3 regions of the Methylobacterium sp. HJ2 genome follow, and region 3 is predicted to be linked to each of the others. Evidence: riboswitches for the same ligand, from Rfam matches in the RefSeq annotation. Region 3 holds a riboswitch; each other region holds the start of a gene.
The links. Region 3 has a riboswitch for cobalamin ahead of ACS5RC_RS20855 (CbtB domain-containing protein). Riboswitches for the same ligand answer to the same signal wherever they lie in the genome.
Positions count from the first base shown of each region.

Region 1: it holds a riboswitch for cobalamin, as region 3 does, so the genes downstream of both, ACS5RC_RS06525 (TonB-dependent receptor) here and ACS5RC_RS20855 (CbtB domain-containing protein) in region 3, are expected to answer to the same signal.
Region 2: it holds a riboswitch for cobalamin, as region 3 does, so the genes downstream of both, ACS5RC_RS12120 (TonB-dependent receptor) here and ACS5RC_RS20855 (CbtB domain-containing protein) in region 3, are expected to answer to the same signal.

Region 1 is NZ_JBWJYM010000002.1:416,244-422,031, reverse strand. Features, by position in the region: gene ACS5RC_RS06550 (GCG_CRPN prefix-to-repeats domain-containing protein) at 1-25, shown strand, start outside; gene ACS5RC_RS06545 (cytochrome P450) at 104-1,504, opposite strand; gene fumC (class II fumarate hydratase) at 1,656-3,077, shown strand; gene ACS5RC_RS06535 (DUF4169 family protein) at 3,131-3,358, shown strand; gene ACS5RC_RS06530 (ribbon-helix-helix domain-containing protein) at 3,355-3,615, shown strand; cobalamin riboswitch at 3,633-3,845, shown strand; gene ACS5RC_RS06525 (TonB-dependent receptor) at 4,036-5,788, shown strand, end outside.
Region 2 is NZ_JBWJYM010000004.1:202,488-208,275, reverse strand. Features, by position in the region: gene ACS5RC_RS12125 (PepSY domain-containing protein) at 1-579, opposite strand, end outside; gene ACS5RC_RS12120 (TonB-dependent receptor) at 579-2,759, opposite strand; cobalamin riboswitch at 3,050-3,276, opposite strand; gene ACS5RC_RS12115 (hypothetical protein) at 3,406-3,720, opposite strand; gene ACS5RC_RS12110 (phasin) at 3,860-4,348, opposite strand; gene ACS5RC_RS12105 (ATP-binding protein) at 4,547-5,788, shown strand, end outside.
Region 3 is NZ_JBWJYM010000009.1:138,253-144,040, reverse strand. Features, by position in the region: gene cobN (cobaltochelatase subunit CobN) at 1-133, opposite strand, end outside; gene ACS5RC_RS20875 (hypothetical protein) at 135-257, opposite strand; gene cobW (cobalamin biosynthesis protein CobW) at 334-1,368, opposite strand; gene ACS5RC_RS20865 (DUF1636 family protein) at 1,385-1,759, opposite strand; gene ACS5RC_RS20860 (CbtA family protein) at 1,752-2,495, opposite strand; gene ACS5RC_RS20855 (CbtB domain-containing protein) at 2,517-2,699, opposite strand; cobalamin riboswitch at 2,737-2,927, opposite strand; gene cobU (bifunctional adenosylcobinamide kinase/adenosylcobinamide-phosphate guanylyltransferase) at 3,006-3,536, shown strand; gene cobO (cob(I)yrinic acid a,c-diamide adenosyltransferase) at 3,542-4,156, shown strand; gene ACS5RC_RS20840 (cobyric acid synthase) at 4,185-5,642, shown strand; gene ACS5RC_RS20835 (MFS transporter) at 5,701-5,788, shown strand, end outside.

The DNA.
Region 1 (5,788 bases), on a different contig from region 3:
TGCGGGCTGGCATCACCGCTGGTGACGCGACGGGGGCGGTCCCGCCCCTCCCGGATGATCCCGGCCGGTGATCCGCCCCGATGACGGTCGCGGCGGGGTGCCCTCAGGTGCCCCGCCGCAGCGCGTCCATCCGCAAGCCGTTGGCCGGGCGCAGGGTCACCCGGTGAAGCGGCGTGACCGGGGCGTGATCGGCCGGCAGCGCGAAGCGGACGGCGCGCACCGTGTGAGCCAGCACGATCACCGCCTCCTGCAGCGAGAAGCTCTGGCCGATGCAGATGCGGGGCCCGGCGCCGAAGGGCAGGTAGGCGAAGCGCGGGATCGCCTCGCGCGCCGCCCCGAGGAAGCGCTCGGGCAGGAAGGCATCCGGATCCTCCCACAGGGTGCGGTGGCGGTGCAGCACCCAGGGCGCCACCATCACGATCGAGCCGCGCGGCACCTTCACCCGGCCGAGCCGGTCCTCCTTCAGGGCCTGCCGGCTGAGGAACGGCACCGGCGGGAACAGCCGCATCGCCTCCTCCATCACGGCGCGGGCGAAGGGCAGGCGCTCGATCGCGAAGTGTCCCTCCCCATCGGCCGCCGCATCGACCTCGGCCTCGAGGCGCTCGCGCGAGGCCGGATCCTGGGACAGGCAGTAGAGCGCCCAGGTCAGGGCGTTGGCGGTGGTCTCGTGGCCGGCGGCAATGAAGGTGACGATGTTGGCCTTCACCTCCAGGTCCGTCAGGCCCTGCCCGGTCTCCGGGTCCTGGGCGGCGAGCAGCAGCGTCAGCAGGTCCTCGGGGGCTTCCCCGCGCGCGATCAGCGCGCGGCGATGGTCGATCAGGCCGTCCACCACCTCGGCGAAGTAGCGCACGGCCGGTCGCGCCCGCAGGCGCCCGATCCGCGGCACGAAGGCCGGCACCCCGAACACGTCGAGGGGGTCGATCGGCCCGACCGATTCGAGGAAGCGGGTGATGGCGCGGCCGAGGGCGTCCGGGTCGTTCTGGGGCCCCTGGGTGAAGATCGTCCGCTCCAGCACGTCCAGGGTGACGCGGGTCATCTCCAGGGCGACGTCGATGCGAGTGCCGACGCGCCGGGCAAGGCGCCGGCCGAGGCGGGTGCCCGCCGCGTTCATCGCCGTCTCGAAGCCCCGCACGGTGCGGGCCGAGAAGATCGGCGCGAGGGTGCGCCGCTGCAGGCGCCACGCGTCGCCCTCGGCGGTGAGCAGCCCCTCGCCGAGGCCGGGGGCCAGCACCCGGCGCTGGAGGTCGTCCTTGCGGTAGGCGCTCGCGTTCTCGACCAGGACATGCCGGATCAGGCCCGGCTCGCTCACCACGGTGATGCGCCCGAGCACGCCGTCCCCCGCGACGACGGGCGCGGTGAAGTGCTCCTCCATCCAGGTGGTGATCGGGTTCGCCCGCGCGGCCTTCAGGAACGCGAAGAGCGTCATCGGCGTGCGCCGCGGCGGCGGCACGGAGGGACGGAACCGGTCCGGGTGCGGGGCGGCGGGCGGCGCGGTCTCGAGGATCGTCGGCATGCGGCTCCGGGGGCGCGGCAGGGCGGGCGCGGGGGGGCGTACAGGCCGCGCCGTTTGTCGGGAGGCCGCGGCGCGGGCCGTTCGCGTTTCGGGCCCGCCTTCGCTAAGTAGGCACCGCACTGCACCAGACGTAGAGGCCACGATGTCGCCCACCGAGTCCGGCACCCCGACCGCCACCCGTACCGAATCCGACACCTTCGGTCCGATCGAGGTTCCGGCCCACCGGTACTGGGGTGCGCAGACGCAGCGCTCGATCCAGAATTTCCGCATCGGCACCGAGCACATGCCGGCGCCGCTCGTCCACGCGCTCGGCATCGTCAAGCAGGCCGCCGCCCTGGTGAACAAGGACCTCGGCGCTCTCGAGCCCAGGATCGCCGACGCGATCGCGGACTCCGCCGCCGAGGTGGTGGCGGGTCGCTACGACGACGAGTTCCCCCTGGTGGTCTGGCAGACGGGCTCGGGCACCCAGTCGAACATGAACGCCAACGAGGTGATCGCGAGCCTCGCCAACGAGCGGCTCGGCGGGCAGCGCGGCGGCAAGGCGCCCGTGCACCCCAACGACCATTGCAACCGCGGCCAGTCCTCGAACGACACCTTCCCGACCGCCATGCACATCGCGGTGGCCCGCGAGATCCAGGAGCGGCTCCTGCCCGCGCTCTCGCACCTGCACGGGGCGCTCGACGCCAAGTCCAAGGCGTTCGAGAGCATCGTGAAGATCGGCCGCACCCACCTGCAGGACGCGACGCCCGTCTCCCTCGGCCAGGAATTCTCCGGCTACGCCGCGCAGGTGGCGCTCGGCGGCGCGCGCATCGCCGCGACGCTGCCGGGCGTGCTGGCGCTGGCCCAGGGCGGCACCGCCGTCGGCACCGGCCTCAACGCGCATCCCGACTTCGCCGTGAAGTTCGCCGCCAAGGTGGCCGAGCTGACCGGGCTGCCCTTCACCTCGGCCGACAACAAGTTCGAGGCGCTCGCCACCCACGACGCCCTGGTGTTCACCCAAGGGGCGCTGTCGGCGCTCGCCGCCGGCCTGTTCAAGATCGCCCAGGACATCCGCTTCCTGGGCTCGGGCCCGCGTTCGGGCCTCGGCGAGCTGTCGCTCCCCGAGAACGAGCCGGGCTCCTCGATCATGCCCGGCAAGGTCAACCCGACCCAGTGCGAGGCCCTGACGATGGTCTGCGCCCAGGTGATCGGCAACGGCACCACCGTGAGCTTTGCCGGCTCGCAGGGCAATTTCGAGCTGAACGTGTTCAAGCCGGTGATCGCCAACGCGGTGCTGCAATCGGTGCGGCTCCTGGCGGACGCGGCCGTGAGCTTCACCGACAATTGCGTCGTCGGCATCAAGGCCAACGAGGACAAGATCGCCGACCTGATGAGCCGCTCGCTGATGCTGGTCACCGCGCTCGCGCCCTCGATCGGCTACGACAAGGCCGCCGAGATCGCCAAGACCGCGCACAAGAACGGCACCACCCTCAAGCAGGAGGCCCTGCGCCTCGGCTACGTGACGGAGGACGAGTTCGAGCGCGTGGTGCGGCCGGAGACGATGCTGGCGCCCAGCGCCGAGTGAGCCCGGCGCCGGCGCGGACGATCCCGCGCCGGCCCGAACCCAGGATGGATCGCATGGCCGAGATCATCAACCTGCGCCAGGCCCGGAAGGCGCGGGAGAAGGCGGGCAAGGAGGCCCAGGCCGCCGAGAACCGGATCGCCTTCGGTCGTCCGAAGAAGGCCAGGACCCTGCAGGAGAAGCGCAAGGCCCTGGAGGAGACCCGCCACGAGGGGCACCGGCTGGGCCAAGGGCCGGAGCACCGGCCGGAGCACGAGCCGGAGCGGGACGAGCCCGGGGCGTGAGCGGCATCCGCAAGCGCTCGGTTCTGATCGCGGGCCATCCCACCAGCGTCTCCCTGGAAGAGCCGTTCTGGGAAGCCCTGCGCGAGGCGGCCGCCGCGCGTGGGCAATCGGTGCAGGCGCTGATCGGTGCGATCGACGCGGGACGCGGCGCGCAGAACCTGTCCTCGGCGATCCGGGTCTTCGTGCTCGCAGCCGCGCGATCCGGGGTTGTGGCCGACGGACGACAGGGGCCCGCAAACCGGCCGGATCCGGATTGACCGTCACGGCTCCCGCCCCTCTAGTGCGGGGCGACGGTTCCCCGCGAGGGGATCAAAAGGGAACGCGGTGAGGGCCAGCCCGGGAGGGATCCGCCCGAAGCCGCGGCTGCCCCCGCAACTGTGAGCGGCGAGCCTTCCGCCAGCACGTCACTGGATGAGCTTCATCCGGGAAGACGGCGAGAGGGCAGCGACCCGCGAGCCAGGAGACCTGCCGTCGGCCGTGGTCACACGCGAAACGCGTCGGGCGGGGTGTCCCGACGGGTGCCGGGACGTCCGTGCCGAGGCTCGGACGGCACGGCCTCGTTCGCGGTGACGTGCCGCAGCCGCCCGCGAGGCTCCGTGTCCGCCACCGCGCCGATCAGACGATCCCGCCGCATCCTGGCCAGGACCGCCTGGGCCTGCGCCGCATCCCTCTCGCTCATGCCCGCCCGGGCTCGCGCCGCGCCCGGGCCGGAGGCGGTCGATCTCGCCGAAATCTCCGTCGTCGCCGCCGATCCCGCCGCCTCCCGCGAGCCGGCTGCCAATGCCGCCGCGGTCGGCGGCGTCACCGGCATCGGGGGCGGCCTGCGCCGCGTCGATGCGGCGAGCGCGGGCCTCCTCTCGGGCGCGCAGGTCAACAGCCGGCCGGTCACCCGGCCCGGCGAGGTGCTCGAGGCGGTGCCGGGCCTGATCGTCACGCAGCACTCGGGCGAGGGCAAGGCCAACCAGTTCTTCCTGCGCGGGTTCAACCTCGACCACGGCAGCGACATCGCCATCTCGGTGGACGGCATGCCCGTCAACCTGCGCACCCATGCGCACGGCCAGGGCTACGCCGATCTCAACTTCCTGATCCCCGAGCTCGTCGGCGCGGTGGAGTTCCACAAGGGCCCCTATTTCGTGCGCGACGGCGACTTCGCCTCGGCGGGCTCCGTGCGGATCGACTATCTCGACACGGTCGCACGGAACGTCGCGCTGACCGCGATCGGGTCCTTCGGCTACAAGCGCGCTCTGACCATCGCCTCCACGCCGCTGGGCGCGGGCAACCTGCTGGTGGCGGGCGAGGCGCAGACCTACGACGGGCCCTGGGACGTGCCGGATCGGCTCGCCAAGCTGAACGGCGTCGTCCGCTACAGCCAGGGCACGGCCCTCGACGGCCTCTCCGTCACGGGCATGGCCTACTGGGCCACGTGGAACGCCACCAACCAGATCCCCGAGCGGGCGGTGGCCGAGGGCCTCATCGGCCGCTACGGCACCCTCGACCCGACCGATGGCGGCGATACCGGCCGCTTCTCGCTCTCGGGCCGCTGGAGTCGGACGGGCGAGGCCGGCATCACCCGAGCCTCGGGCTACCTCATCCGCTACCGGATGAACCTCTGGAACGACTTCACCTACCGCCTCAACGATCCCGTCAACGGTGACCAGTTCCGCCAGCGCGACGACCGGGTGCTCGGCGGCGGCGAGATCTCCCACGTCTTCCCGGGCGATCTGCTCGGCCTGCCGATGGAGAACGAGATCGGCGTGCAGACACGCACCGACGCGATCCGGGTCGGGCTGTTCAACACCGCCAACCGGCTCACCCGCTCGACCGTGCTCGACGACCGGGTGCTGGAGACGAGCGGGGCGTTCTACTACGAGAACCGCCTGCGCTGGACCGACTGGCTGCGCACCAGCGTAGGCGTCCGGGCGGACGGCTACTATGCCGAGGTCCGCTCCGACACGGCCGCCAATGCGGGGCGGGTCCGCGACGGCATCGTCAACCCGAAGCTCGGCCTCGTGCTCGGCCCCTGGCTCGATACCGAACTCTACGTGAATTACGGCGGCGGCTTCCACTCGAACGACGTGCGCGGCGTGACCGCCACGGTGGATCCCGCGAGCCCCCTCTTCACCGTCCAGCGTGCCCCCTTCCTGGTGCCCTCGACCGGCTACGAGGTCGGGGTCCGCAACCGCAGCATCGCCGGGCTGGAGACCGCGGTCGCGCTGTTCCGGCTCGATTTCGCCTCCGAGAACCTGTTCCAGGGCGACACCGGCACCACCGAGCCGAGCCGGCCGACCCGCCGCTTCGGCGTCGAGTGGACGAACCGCTACGCGGTGACGCCCTGGCTGCGGCTGGAGGGCGACCTCACCGTCACCAACGCGCGCTTCTCCGACGCCGACCCGGCCGGCAACCGGGTGCCGGAGGCGCCGACCACCATCG
Region 2 (5,788 bases), on a different contig from region 3:
GAGCCAGTTCCAGGCGCGCTCGGACCGGGTGGTGTCGAGGGCGATCTCGCCGGTGTGCCGCGAGACGTAGAGCTCGGTTCCCGCCGCATCGCCCAGCGCGACCTTCAGGAAGGGCCGCAGCGGGTCGTAGCGGGCCGTGACGGTCCACTGGTCGCGCTCGACCGGATCGCTCCGCGCCGCCGGGCCGCCACTGGCAATGCGCAGCGCCTCCGCGTCCGAGACCGGCCCGAGCCGGGCGCCGCTCTCCGCCGACACGGTGGTGCGCGCCCCGTCCCGGCCGACGATCCGGTAGACCGGCACGGAGTCGCGCATCTCGAGGCCGAAGCTGGCCGGCGCCTCGGCGAGCCCGGCCGCGGCGAGCGCCGCGTCGGCGGATATAGCGATCCGCGCCCCGTCGATCGGCGGCAGCCGGTCGAGGCTCTCGGATGCCGTCAGCACCGGGAACGGCACGTACAGCATCACGAGACCCGAGCCGATCCACAGGGCGAAGAACAGCCCGGTGGCGATCCCGATCCAGCGATGCCCGAGGATCAGCCAGCGCCGGCCGAGCTTGCCGAGCCGCCGCAGGCCGCGACGCATCACCACGTCACCGTATAGGCGACTTCGACCGAGCGCGGCCGGCCGAGGAGCCAGTTGGTCCCCACCCCGCCGACCGCGTTGCCGCTGATCGCGTAGACCGTGTCGAACAGGTTGTAGACGCGGAGCGACAGCCGGGATTCCGCAGTGACCTGATGGTCGAGGACGAGGTTGGCGAGGGTGTAGCCCGGGCGCCGCGCGGTGTTGCCGAAATCGCTGTAGACCGAGCCGACGTTCTGCAGGCCCATCCGCGCCGTCCAGGCCCGGTCGAGGTCCCAAATCAGCCAGAGGTTCGCCACCCGCTCCGGCACGTCGATCGGCTGGTTGCCGGCATAGGAGACCGTCGCGCCGCCCACGCTCTGGTCGAACCGCTCGTAGCGGGCTTGCAGCAGGGCGATGTTGCCGTCGAGGCGCCAGCTCGGGGCGAAGCGCCAGCCGAGGGCCAGCTCGACGCCGTGCGAGGATTGGCTCCCGACCTGCGTCGCCAGGGTCGGCTGGCCGGGCACCGCCGAGATCAGGTTGTCCTTGACGATGCGGTAGCCCGCCAGCGTCCATTCCAGCGCCCCGTCGAAGGCAAGGCCCTTGGCGCCGACCTCGATCTGCGTGCCGGTGGCGAGCTGGAAGCCGGCGAGCGACTGCGACAGGGTGATGAGGCTGTTCACCGGATCTGTGGCGAAGCTGTACTGGGCGTAGAGCGCGCTGTCCGGCGTCGGATTGTAGACGAGGCCGAAGCGGTATCCGAGCGCCTGGAAGCTCCGCTCGAACGCGGCGCCCGTCTGCAAGTCCTGGCGGCGGAGGACCGGCATGTCGAGCCGGACTCCCGTCAGGAAAGAGAGCCGCTCGGTGAGGATCAGCCGGTCCTCGGCGAAGACCGAGGCTTGGCTCGTCCGCGTCGCGTAGGCGGGCCGGGCGCGGCCCTCCTGCGGGAAGACGCCCGGATCGTAGCCGGTCAGCGGCACGCTGGTGCTCTGGTCGAAATAGAAGTTGTTGGTGTGCCGGAAATCGATGTGGTTCACGTCAAAGCCCGCCGCGAACTGGTTCGGCAGGCCGAACAGCGTGCCGCGCAGAGTGGCGTCGAGGCGGTCCCCGACCTGCTCCTGGCTGTGATAGATCTCCAGGTAATCGCCCCGGTCGACGAGGCCCGTTGCCCGGTTGAAGGCGTATTGCTCCACGTCGAGCCAGTGACGCCGGCTGGTCAGCCGGTAGGCCGTGTTGCGGATGGTGAGGTCCGCCGTGGGCGTCCACTCGGCCTTGAGCTGGGTCCAGGTGTCGGCCCAGGTGATCTTCGGATCGCGAACATTGTAGTTGGCGAACCGGATCAGGTCCGGGATCCGGCCGTTCACCAGCGGCGTGCCCCAGTAGCGCGCGGGCTCTTGGTAGCCGAGATCGTGGCTCAGGGTGACGGCGAAATCCGGGCTCGGCTGGAACAGGAGCGCCGCTGAGACCGCGAGGTTGCGGAAATCGCCGACCGGATGGACCCAGCCGTCGCCGCGGTTGCCGCTGAGGTTGAGGCGGTAGGCGAAGGTGTTGCCGAACTCGGCCTGCCCGAGCGCGCCGCCCGAATCGAAGGCGAGGCGGGCGATACCGTCCGTTCCGACCACGGCGCGCGCCGCGTTCACCGGCACGAAGACCGGCTTCTTGGGCACCACGTTGATCACGCCGCCGATCGCGCCGTCGCCGTAGAGCACGGAGGCCGGCCCGCGCAGCACATCGATGCGCTCGACGGTCCAGGTGTCGAACGGGAAGGTGACGGTGTTGGCGCCGACGTAGAACCGGGTGCCGTCGTAGAGCTGCTGGATCGAGTTCGGTCCCGCGAAGCCGCGCGCCGTGAAGGCGCCGTTGCCGTTGCCCGGCGAGGCGATGGAGGTGAGGCCGGTGGCGTCCTGGGTGACCGCGTCGGCGATGGTGTCCTGGCCGCGCAGCCGCGCCGTCTCGCCGGGGACGATATCGAGGCTCGCCGGAGTCTCCAGCGGTGTGAGGCCGAGGCGGCTCGCCGTCCGATCCGGCGTGCGCAGGTTCAGACCCGTCGGCACGGCGCGGGACGGGCCGACGCCTTCCCCCTCCACCGAGAGCTGGTCGAGGGTGACGGCGTCCTGCGCCGCGGCGGGACAGGCCGGCAGGACGAGGAGCAAACACAGGGGGGCCGCGGCGTGCGGCCCCGGACGGGCACGGTTTCGAGACATGGTGAGAGACGGTCCCAGCGCGGCGCTGCCGGACCCTCTGCCTCATTTGCAGTGTAATAACATTACAAATCTGGTGTCGATCGCGCCGAGGCGCGCGGGCGGGCGGCGCGTCGTCCCGCGGACGATGCGCTCTCGCATGCGGATCTCTGGCGTCTTTCGGAAACCGGGCATCGGGGACGGCGTCGCGGGCGCGCTTGCTGTGGCACGTCACCGCGAACGAGGCCGTGCCGTCCGAGCCTCGGCACGGACGTCCCAGCACCCGTCAGGACACCCCGCCCGACGCGTTTCGCGTGTGACCACGGCTGACGGCAGGTCTCCTGGCTCGCGGGTCGCTGCCCTCTCATCGTCTTCCCAGGCCCTGACCCTCGCGGATCCGGATGCCCAGTGACGCCGTGATGAAGGACTCGCCGCTTACAGTTGCGGGGACAGCCGCGGCTTCGGGCGGATCCCTCTCGGGCTTGCCCTCACCGCGTTCCCTTTTGATCCCCTCGCGGGGAACCGTCGCCGCCCAAGAGGCCCGAGGAAGCCGTCGGCGTCAATGGAGCGGGCGCGTTCTTCGAGGATTGTGCCCAGCCGGCGACACCGCAGCGCTTCCGCGACGGGCGTGGCCGCGGATCCCGACTCGAACGGATCCGGGAGCGGGCCCCTACGGCACCACGCGGCCGACCGCGGTCTGCGGCGGGCTGAACGCCACGATCGGCATGTCGCAGAAGCAGCGCGCGCCGAGGGGGCGCGGACCGGGCAGCGGGCAGGAATAGGGCTGCGGGCCCGAGAGGCCCTGCTGCACCGCATCGCAGTTAAAGCCGACCGGGCGGCGCGGATCCGGACGCACCGGGCGGTCGTAGCCGCCGCGGCGCGGGGGCGGCGCGACGTACTCATCGTACTGGGCGAGGGCCGGGCCGGCCGTGACCGCGGCCGCCAGCAGGACGGCCGCGAGGCCGAGATTGCGCTTCTGCCGCATGGACACTCTCTCCATCCCATCCGGACCACGCCGGTGCGGCCCCCTGATTCGCGGCAATGCGGGCGAAAACGAGACGGCCCGCCCCGGATACCGGAGCGGGCCGCCTTATCGACCGGTGTCGGCGAGGCCGACAACGCCGTTAGTGCGAGGCCTTCTCGGCGGCGTTCTGGGCGTCATGCATGGTCTGCTGGGCGGTGTTGGCACCCTGCTCCATCGCCTTGCGGGCGGTGTCGGCACCCTCCTGCATGACGGACTTGGCGCGCTCGGCGCTCTGCTGCATCGCGCTCTGCGCGAGGCCGCTGAACTCCTTGGCCTGCGACTGGATCGCGGCGAACTGGCTGCGAACGAACTCGGCCTGATGCTGCATGGCCTCCTGGATGTCGCGCGAGCGGACGAGCTTCTGCGCGAGATCGAAGGCGGCGTTGACGTTCTGCTCGGCGTACTCGAAGCCGCGGGACGAGACGTCCTGGGCGTTGGTGCGGGCGACCTCGGCGGAGCCCTGCACGGTCTCCGCGGTGCGGCGCGCAGCGCCGATGAAGCTGTCGAACGCCTTGCGGGCCTGCTCGACGCTCTTCTCGGCGAAGTCGCGCATCTCGGTCGGGACTTCGTAGTTCGGGGTGTTGCTCATGTCGTCTCCTCTCGTTACGCCTGTCGGGGCGCATTGTGCAGTGCACAATAGCACGTGCGACGCCGAATGCCAGCCCTGCCGGAGCCATTAAGGTTGACATGAGGTAAACGTGTGACGGTGGACTGAAGTGTCCAGCCGTCGGCGTTGGGCAGGGTAGAATATTCCCGCCGGGCGTATAGGCCGCGCCGGGCGGATGCGATGGCCGGGGGGACGGGATTGGGCGGGTCGGAGGTGGACGTCGAGCAGGAGGGCAGGCCGGGCCTCGCCGCGGCCTTCGCGGTCTGGAACGCCGATTCGCGCCTCGCAGGTGCCGCCGTCCGGCTGGTCCTCGACGGCGACGGCGCGAACATCCTGGATGCGTCCGAATCGGCGCGCGCGCTCGTCGCGTCCCTCGCTCCGCAGGGCCGCCTCGCCCCGACTCTGGCCCGCCAGATCGCCCAGGGCGCCGGGCACGGTCCCGCGCCCCGGCTCACCCGCCTGCGCCTCGCGGGCACCGGGATCGCGCAGCCGAGCCTGTGCCTGCTCGCCCGCGCGGCGGCGGATGACGGGCGGCCGGTGATCCTTCTGGCGACCGATTCCGCCCCCACGCCCCGGCGCGCGCCTGCGCCCGCCCGCCCGACCCTGCTCCAGAACAGTCCGGAGCCAGACGTTTCGCCCGAACCCTCGGCCCCTGACGAGCCGGAGGCGACCGCGTCCCCGGTGCCGCGCGCGGGCAATCGCTTCCTCTGGCGCAGCGACGCGGGCGGCACCCTGACGCAGCTCTCGGACGGGCACGACGCCCTCGCGCAGTTCGCCGGGCGCAGCTGGGCGGGGCTGGCGGAGGCCGGCCGCCTGCACGGGGCCGACGCCCTGCTCGCCGCGCTCGCGGAGCACCGCACCTTCCGGGGCCTGTCCGTCGCGCTCGACCTCTCGGAGGCCGGGTTGCAGCTCGCCACCGACCTGTCTGGCGCGCCGCTCGCCCGCACCGCCCAGCCGTTCACCGGATACGGCGGCTTCGGGATCGTCCGCGCCGTGAGCCCGATCCCGCGCCCGACGGCCGAGGCGCCCGTCGCGTCGCCGCCCGGGTCCGCCGCGCCGGAGCCCGCCGAGGTCTCCGAGGCTGCAGGGATGCCCGCATCCGAGCCGGCGGTGCAGCGGCCCGCGCCCGCGCCCGCGCTGACGACCGACCCGATGGCTCTGGCCTCGCTGGCCGCGCCGCTCTTCGCGGCATGGTTCGGCCAGACTTGGTTCGGGAGCGATCGGAAGCCCCAAGCCGCGCCGCCCCAAGCCGCGCCGCCCCAAGCCGGGCTGCCCCAAGCCGGGCTGCCTCAAGCCGCGCCGCCTGAATCCGATCCGCCCGAATTCGCTCCTCCCCAAGCCGCTCCTCCGCCGGTTCAAGCCGCGCTGCCGGCCGCCGCCGTGGCTCCGGCGGAGCCGCGGCTCGTGGTGCCGCCCGACGCG
Region 3 (5,788 bases):
CGAGGGCGTTGGCGACGCCGAGGAGGTCGGAATCCGTGAAGGAGAGCAGCACGATCTCGCCGGGCGCCTGCCCGAGATCGACGGCCGCCTCGCCCTCGTCGAGGGAGACCGTATCGATGCGGATCAGGTGCATGTCAGGCCGCCGGGCCCGGCGGGACATCCCCGGCGAGCCGCACGGAGCCCGGGAAGGCGACGCCCACGCGTTCGAAGCGCTCCGCCTGGCCCTCCTGCCCGGCGGAGACCGCCTCGTCGCTCATGGGTTCGTGTCTGCGGTCGCGCATCCGGGTTCGCTCAAGCGGGCGACGAGACTGTACCGCGGCCGCCGGGCAACGCCTAACCGGCCAGGGCGGCGGCCACCGCGTCGCGGTCGAAGCCCTTGAGACCGATCACCACGAGCGTGCCGTCGCGCGCCTCGGTGGCGCGCCAGGGCCGGTCGAAATGGTGGCTTACCCGGCGCCCGACACCCTGGACCACGAGGCGCATCGGCTTGCCCTCGACAGCGGCGAAGCCCTTGATCCGCAGCACGCCCGCCGTCTCGGCGGCCCGCTCGACGCGGGCAGCGAGGTCGCCGGGCGTCGCGGCGGGACGGATCGGCAGGGCCACCGTCTCGAAGTCGTCGTGGTCGTGGTCCTCGCCCGCGCCGTGATGCGAGGGGCGGGCGTCGAGGTCGTCCTCGGCGGCGGCGGCGAGGCCGAGGAGCACCCGCGGATCGATCGCGCCCCGCTCGGTCTCCACCACCTTCACGGCACGCGGCAGCTGCGCCTCCACCTCAGCGCGAACCCGCGCGCGGGTCCCGGCGTCGATCAGGTCGGCCTTGTTGAGCACCACGAGATCGGCGCAGAGGAGCTGGTCCTCGAACACCTCCTCCAGGGGATTGTCGTGATCGACCGCGGAGTCGGCGGCGCGCTGGGCGGCCGAGGCCTCCGGGTCGTCGGCGAAGACGCCGGCGGCGACGGCCGGGCCATCCACCACCGCGACGACGCCGTCCACTGTCACCCGGCCGCGGATCGCCGGCCACTGGAAGGCCTGCACGAGGGGCTTGGGCAGGGCGAGGCCCGAGGTCTCGATCAGGATGTGCTCCGGCGGATCGGCCCGGTCGAGCAGGCTCGTCAGCGCCGGCACGAAATCGTCGGCCACGGTGCAGCAGATGCAGCCGTTCGGTAGCTCGACGATCGACTCCTCGGTGCAGCCCTCGACGCCGCAGGCGGCCAGGAACGACTTGTCGAAGCCGACATCGCCGAACTCGTTGACCAGGATGGCGAGGCGGCGCCCGCCGGCGTTCTCGATCACGTGGCGCACCAGGGTCGTCTTGCCGGCTCCGAGGAAGCCGGTGACGATGGTGCACGGGACCTTGCTGACGATGCTCATGCGGGTCTCGGCGTTCTCACTCCGCGCGGGGCGGAAACGGGGGAATGCGGGCGATCACGCCCGTGCGGAAGGCCTTGGGGCGCTGCTTCCACGGAACGATGCCGTCGGGCGTCCCGGCATAGAGGCCGACGCCCTCCAGGATGGTCCGCGCCGACTCGGCCGGGTCGAGATCGCCGTAGACGTAGGTCCAGCGGTCGTGGGCAGCGACCGCGACGGTGCAGGGCCGCTTGCAGACCGAGAGGCACTCGACGCCCTCGATGCGCAGGTCCGTCCCCTCTTGCGCGGCCGCGCGGAGCGCCTCGAGCAGGCGTGCGCCCGCGCGCGGGCCGTCCGGATCGTCGCCCTCGGCCCGGCAGGTCGTGCACACGTAGAGGATCGTCGCCTCAGCCACGCGCCCGGCCCTCACGCGCCGGGGCAGAGCGGCCGAAAGCCTGCCAAGCCCAGCCGAAGGCGAGCCCGATCACCGCCCAGAACACGAAGCCGACCGCGAGCGAGCGGGCGGCGAACTGCGCGGCGAGGCCCGCGGGCAGCTCGGACTTGGCTGCCGCCACCTCCGGCGCGCCGGCGATGTGGGGCGCCACGATCAGCACGAGCCCGCCCGCGATGGCGATCGCGCTGCGGCGGATCGCGATGAGATAGAGGCCCATGCCGGTCGCCGCGGCCGTCATCGCCCACCAGGCCTGCCGGGCGGCGAGCGGCGCGGCCTCGCTCCCCGGAAGCTCCGGCGGCAGGCCGAGGGCCGGCGCCAGGGCGACGCTGAGGAAACCCGCCACCGCGAAGCCGAGCGCCCGCTCGGGCGTCGGGTCGCGTCCGAGCGCCAGCATCACGGCGCCGAGGAGCAGCGCGTAGCCCACGCCGCCGACGAGCGTCGCGAGCCCGGTGAACACCATGCGCGGCAACCCCTCGCCGGGCTGCCACTCGGGCGCGGATTCGGGCGCGGCGTGGTCGTGCGCCGGAACGGCGTGCGCCAGCACGATCGGCAGCGTCCGAGCGGCCTGTGCATCGTGCGTCTCGAAGCGCTCGGCCGCGATGATCAGCGGGGAGGTGAGGGCGATCTGGAGGCCTGTCGCGACCACGGCCGCGAGGAAGCCGGCGGCGAGCGCCGCCGACAGGAGCCGGACAATCATGAAGCGGGCTGCTTCAGGCGGTCAGTGGCAGGGGAAGTTCTGGGTGTGCCGGAAATCGTGCGCCGCGTTGTGCAGCGCCGAGGCCGGCGAGAAGCCCGCGAGGAACACGAGGCCGAGCCCGAGGCAGGCGGCCAGCAGGACGGCGCCGAGGCGCTCGTTCGTGCGGGTGCCGGCGAGGGTCTGCGATTGGGTCAGCGTCGTCATGGTCTGGCGTCTCCGGCCGCCCCACCGGCGGCGTTCGAGGAATGGTCGGGGGACGGCAGGTCTCCTGGCTCGCGGATCCTCGCGCCTGCCGCCTTCCCGGCTCTCGCCGGTGGCCTCTGGCAGGAACTCGCCGCTTACAGTTGCGGGGGCAGCCGCGGAATCGGGTTTCCCCTCACCGCATTCCCTTTTTCACCCTCTCGCGAGGGCACCGTCCTCGATCGGTCATAGCCTGTCGCGGTCCCCCGCACAACGCGCCTGCGGCCCCGACGGCTTTGACGATCGCGTCATGCCGGGGCAAAGGGGCGCATGCTTCAGACCGAACCGCGGATGACATTGGTGCTCGGCGGCGCGCGCTCGGGGAAGAGCGCCTACGCGGAGGCGCTGATCGAGCGGAGTCCGGCGCCCTGGCTCTACCTCGCCACTGCCGAGATCTACGACGCGGAGATGCGCGCACGCATCGACGAGCACCGTGCGCGGCGCTCCGCCGCCTGGATCACCCGCGACGTGCCGCTGGCGCTGCCGGAGGCGGTGGCGGCGGCGGCCGGCCCGGTGCTCGTCGATTGCCTGACGCTGTGGCTCACCAACCTGATCCTGTCGGAGGCCGACGTCGAGGCGGCGAGCCTCGCCCTGGGCGAGGCTTGCGCCGCCGCGGCCGGGCCGGTCGTGCTCGTGGGCAACGAGGTCGGCCTCGGCATCGTGCCGGACAACGCCCTCGCCCGCCGTTTCCGCGACGCCGCCGGCCGGCTGCACCAGCGGCTCGCCCGGCAGGCCGACCGGGTGGTGTTCACCGTTGCGGGCCTGCCGATGATCGTGAAACCTGCCGGAGGCCTGCCGTGACCGACATCGTGACCACGCAGAACGCGGAGGCCCAACGCCACCGCGAGAAGATGGCGAACCGCAAGGCGGTCCAGGATGCCGAGGTCGCGGGCAAGACGATCGAGAAGGGGCTTCTGATCGTCCATACCGGCCCGGGCAAGGGCAAGTCGACGGCGGCGCTCGGGCTGATGCTGCGGGCGCTCGGGCGCGGCTGGCGCGTCGGCATGGTGCAGTTCATCAAGGGCGGCTGGGACACGGGCGAGCGCCACGCGGTCGAGGTCTTCGGCGACCGCGTCTCCTGGCACACGCTCGGCGAGGGCTTCACCTGGGAGACGCAGGACAAGGCGCGCGACATCGCCGCCTGCCGGGTGGCCTGGGAGCGGGCGCTGGCCCTCATGGCCGAGCCGAGCCTGCGCCTCCTCGTCCTCGACGAGCTCAACATCGCGCTCCGCTACGCTTATCTCGACCTCGACGTGGTGCTGGCGGCGCTGCGCGAGCGCCGCCCCGATCTGCACGTGGTGGTGACGGGCCGGAACGCGAAGCCGGCGCTGATCGAGGCCGCCGACCTCGTCACCGAAATGGGCAGCGTGAAGCACCATTTCGCCGCCGGGGTGAAGGCGCAGGAGGGCATCGAGTTCTGATGCGCCGGCGCCTGGAAGCGGTCCGCCGATGACCCGCGCGCTGATGATCCAGGGCACCGGCTCCGATGTCGGCAAGTCCCTGATCGTGGCGGGCCTCGCCCGCGCCTTCACCCGGCGCGGCCTGAGGGTGCGCCCGTTCAAGCCGCAGAACATGTCGAACAATGCCGCCGTCACCCCGGACGGGGGCGAGATCGGGCGGGCGCAGGCCCTCCAGGCGCGGGCGGCGGGCGTGGCGCCCTCGGTCCACATGAACCCGGTGCTGCTGAAGCCCCAGAGCGAGGTCGGCTCCCAGGTCGTGGTCCAGGGCCGCATGGTCGCCACCGTCCAGGCGCGCGACTACCAGACCTGGAAGCCGAGGCTGATGCAGGCCGTGCAGGCGAGCTTCCAGCATCTGCGCGCCGAGGCCGATCTCGTGCTGGTGGAGGGGGCGGGCTCGGCATCCGAGGTGAATCTGCGGGCCGGCGACATCGCCAATATGGGATTCGCGCGGGCGACGGGCACGCCGGTGATCCTCGTCGGGGACATCGACCGCGGCGGCGTGATCGCGAGCCTCGTCGGCACGAAGGCGGTCATCGACCCGGCCGACGCCGCGATGATCGCGGGCTTCATCGTCAACCGGTTCCGCGGCGATCCGAGCCTGTTCGCCGACGGCATGGCGCTGATCGCGGACCGCACCGGCTGGCCGGCGCTCGGCCTCGTGCCGCATTTCCCCGAGGCGGCGCGCCTGCCGGCCGAGGACGTGCTCGGGCTGGCGGGCTCGACCGGGACGGCCGCCCGGCGCATCACGGTGGCGGTGCCGGTGCTGCCGCGGATCGCAAATTTCGACGACCTCGACCCGCTGCGGGCGGAGCCGGCGGTGAACGTGGTGCTGGTCCGGCCGGGCGAGGCGATCCCGGGCGACGCCGCTCTCGTGCTGCTGCCCGGGTCCAAGACCACGATCGACGACCTCGAGGCCTTCCGGCGCGAGGGCTGGGACATCGACCTCCGGGCGCATCGCCGCCGCGGCGGCCACATCCTGGGCCTCTGCGGCGGCTACCAGATGCTCGGGCGCAGCCTGAGCGACCCGCACGGCATCGAGGGCGAGCCGCGCACCGTGCCGGGCCTCGGCCTCCTCGAAGTCGACACCGTGATGACCCCGCTCAAGCGCCTGGAGGCGGTGGAGGGCCGGACCTGTGCCGACGCCGTGCCCCTGTCGGGCTACGAGATGCATGTGGGCGAGACCAGCGGGCCCGACGTCGCGCGCCCGCTCCTCCGTCTCTCGGACGGACGCGCCGACGGTGCGGTCTCGGGCGACGGGCGCGTCTGCGGCACCTACGTGCACGGGCTCTTCGCCGACGACCGCCAGCGGGCGGCTTGGCTCGCGCGCCTCGGGTCAGCCTCGGACGGCGCATCCTACGAGGCGGGGATCGAGCGCGTGCTCGATGCCCTCGCGCGACACCTCGAGAGCCATGTCGATTGCGACAAGCTGCTCGCCCTGGCGCGCTGACTTGCCGGGAGACTAGGATTTTGCCGGTCCGACGAGAAGGCCGCACCGAGGAAGCCCGATGACGACGCCCCCTCCGCACATCGACGCGCGGCTCGCGCACGACACGGTCCGGACGGTGACGCTGCGACTGATGCCGCTGCTCGGCC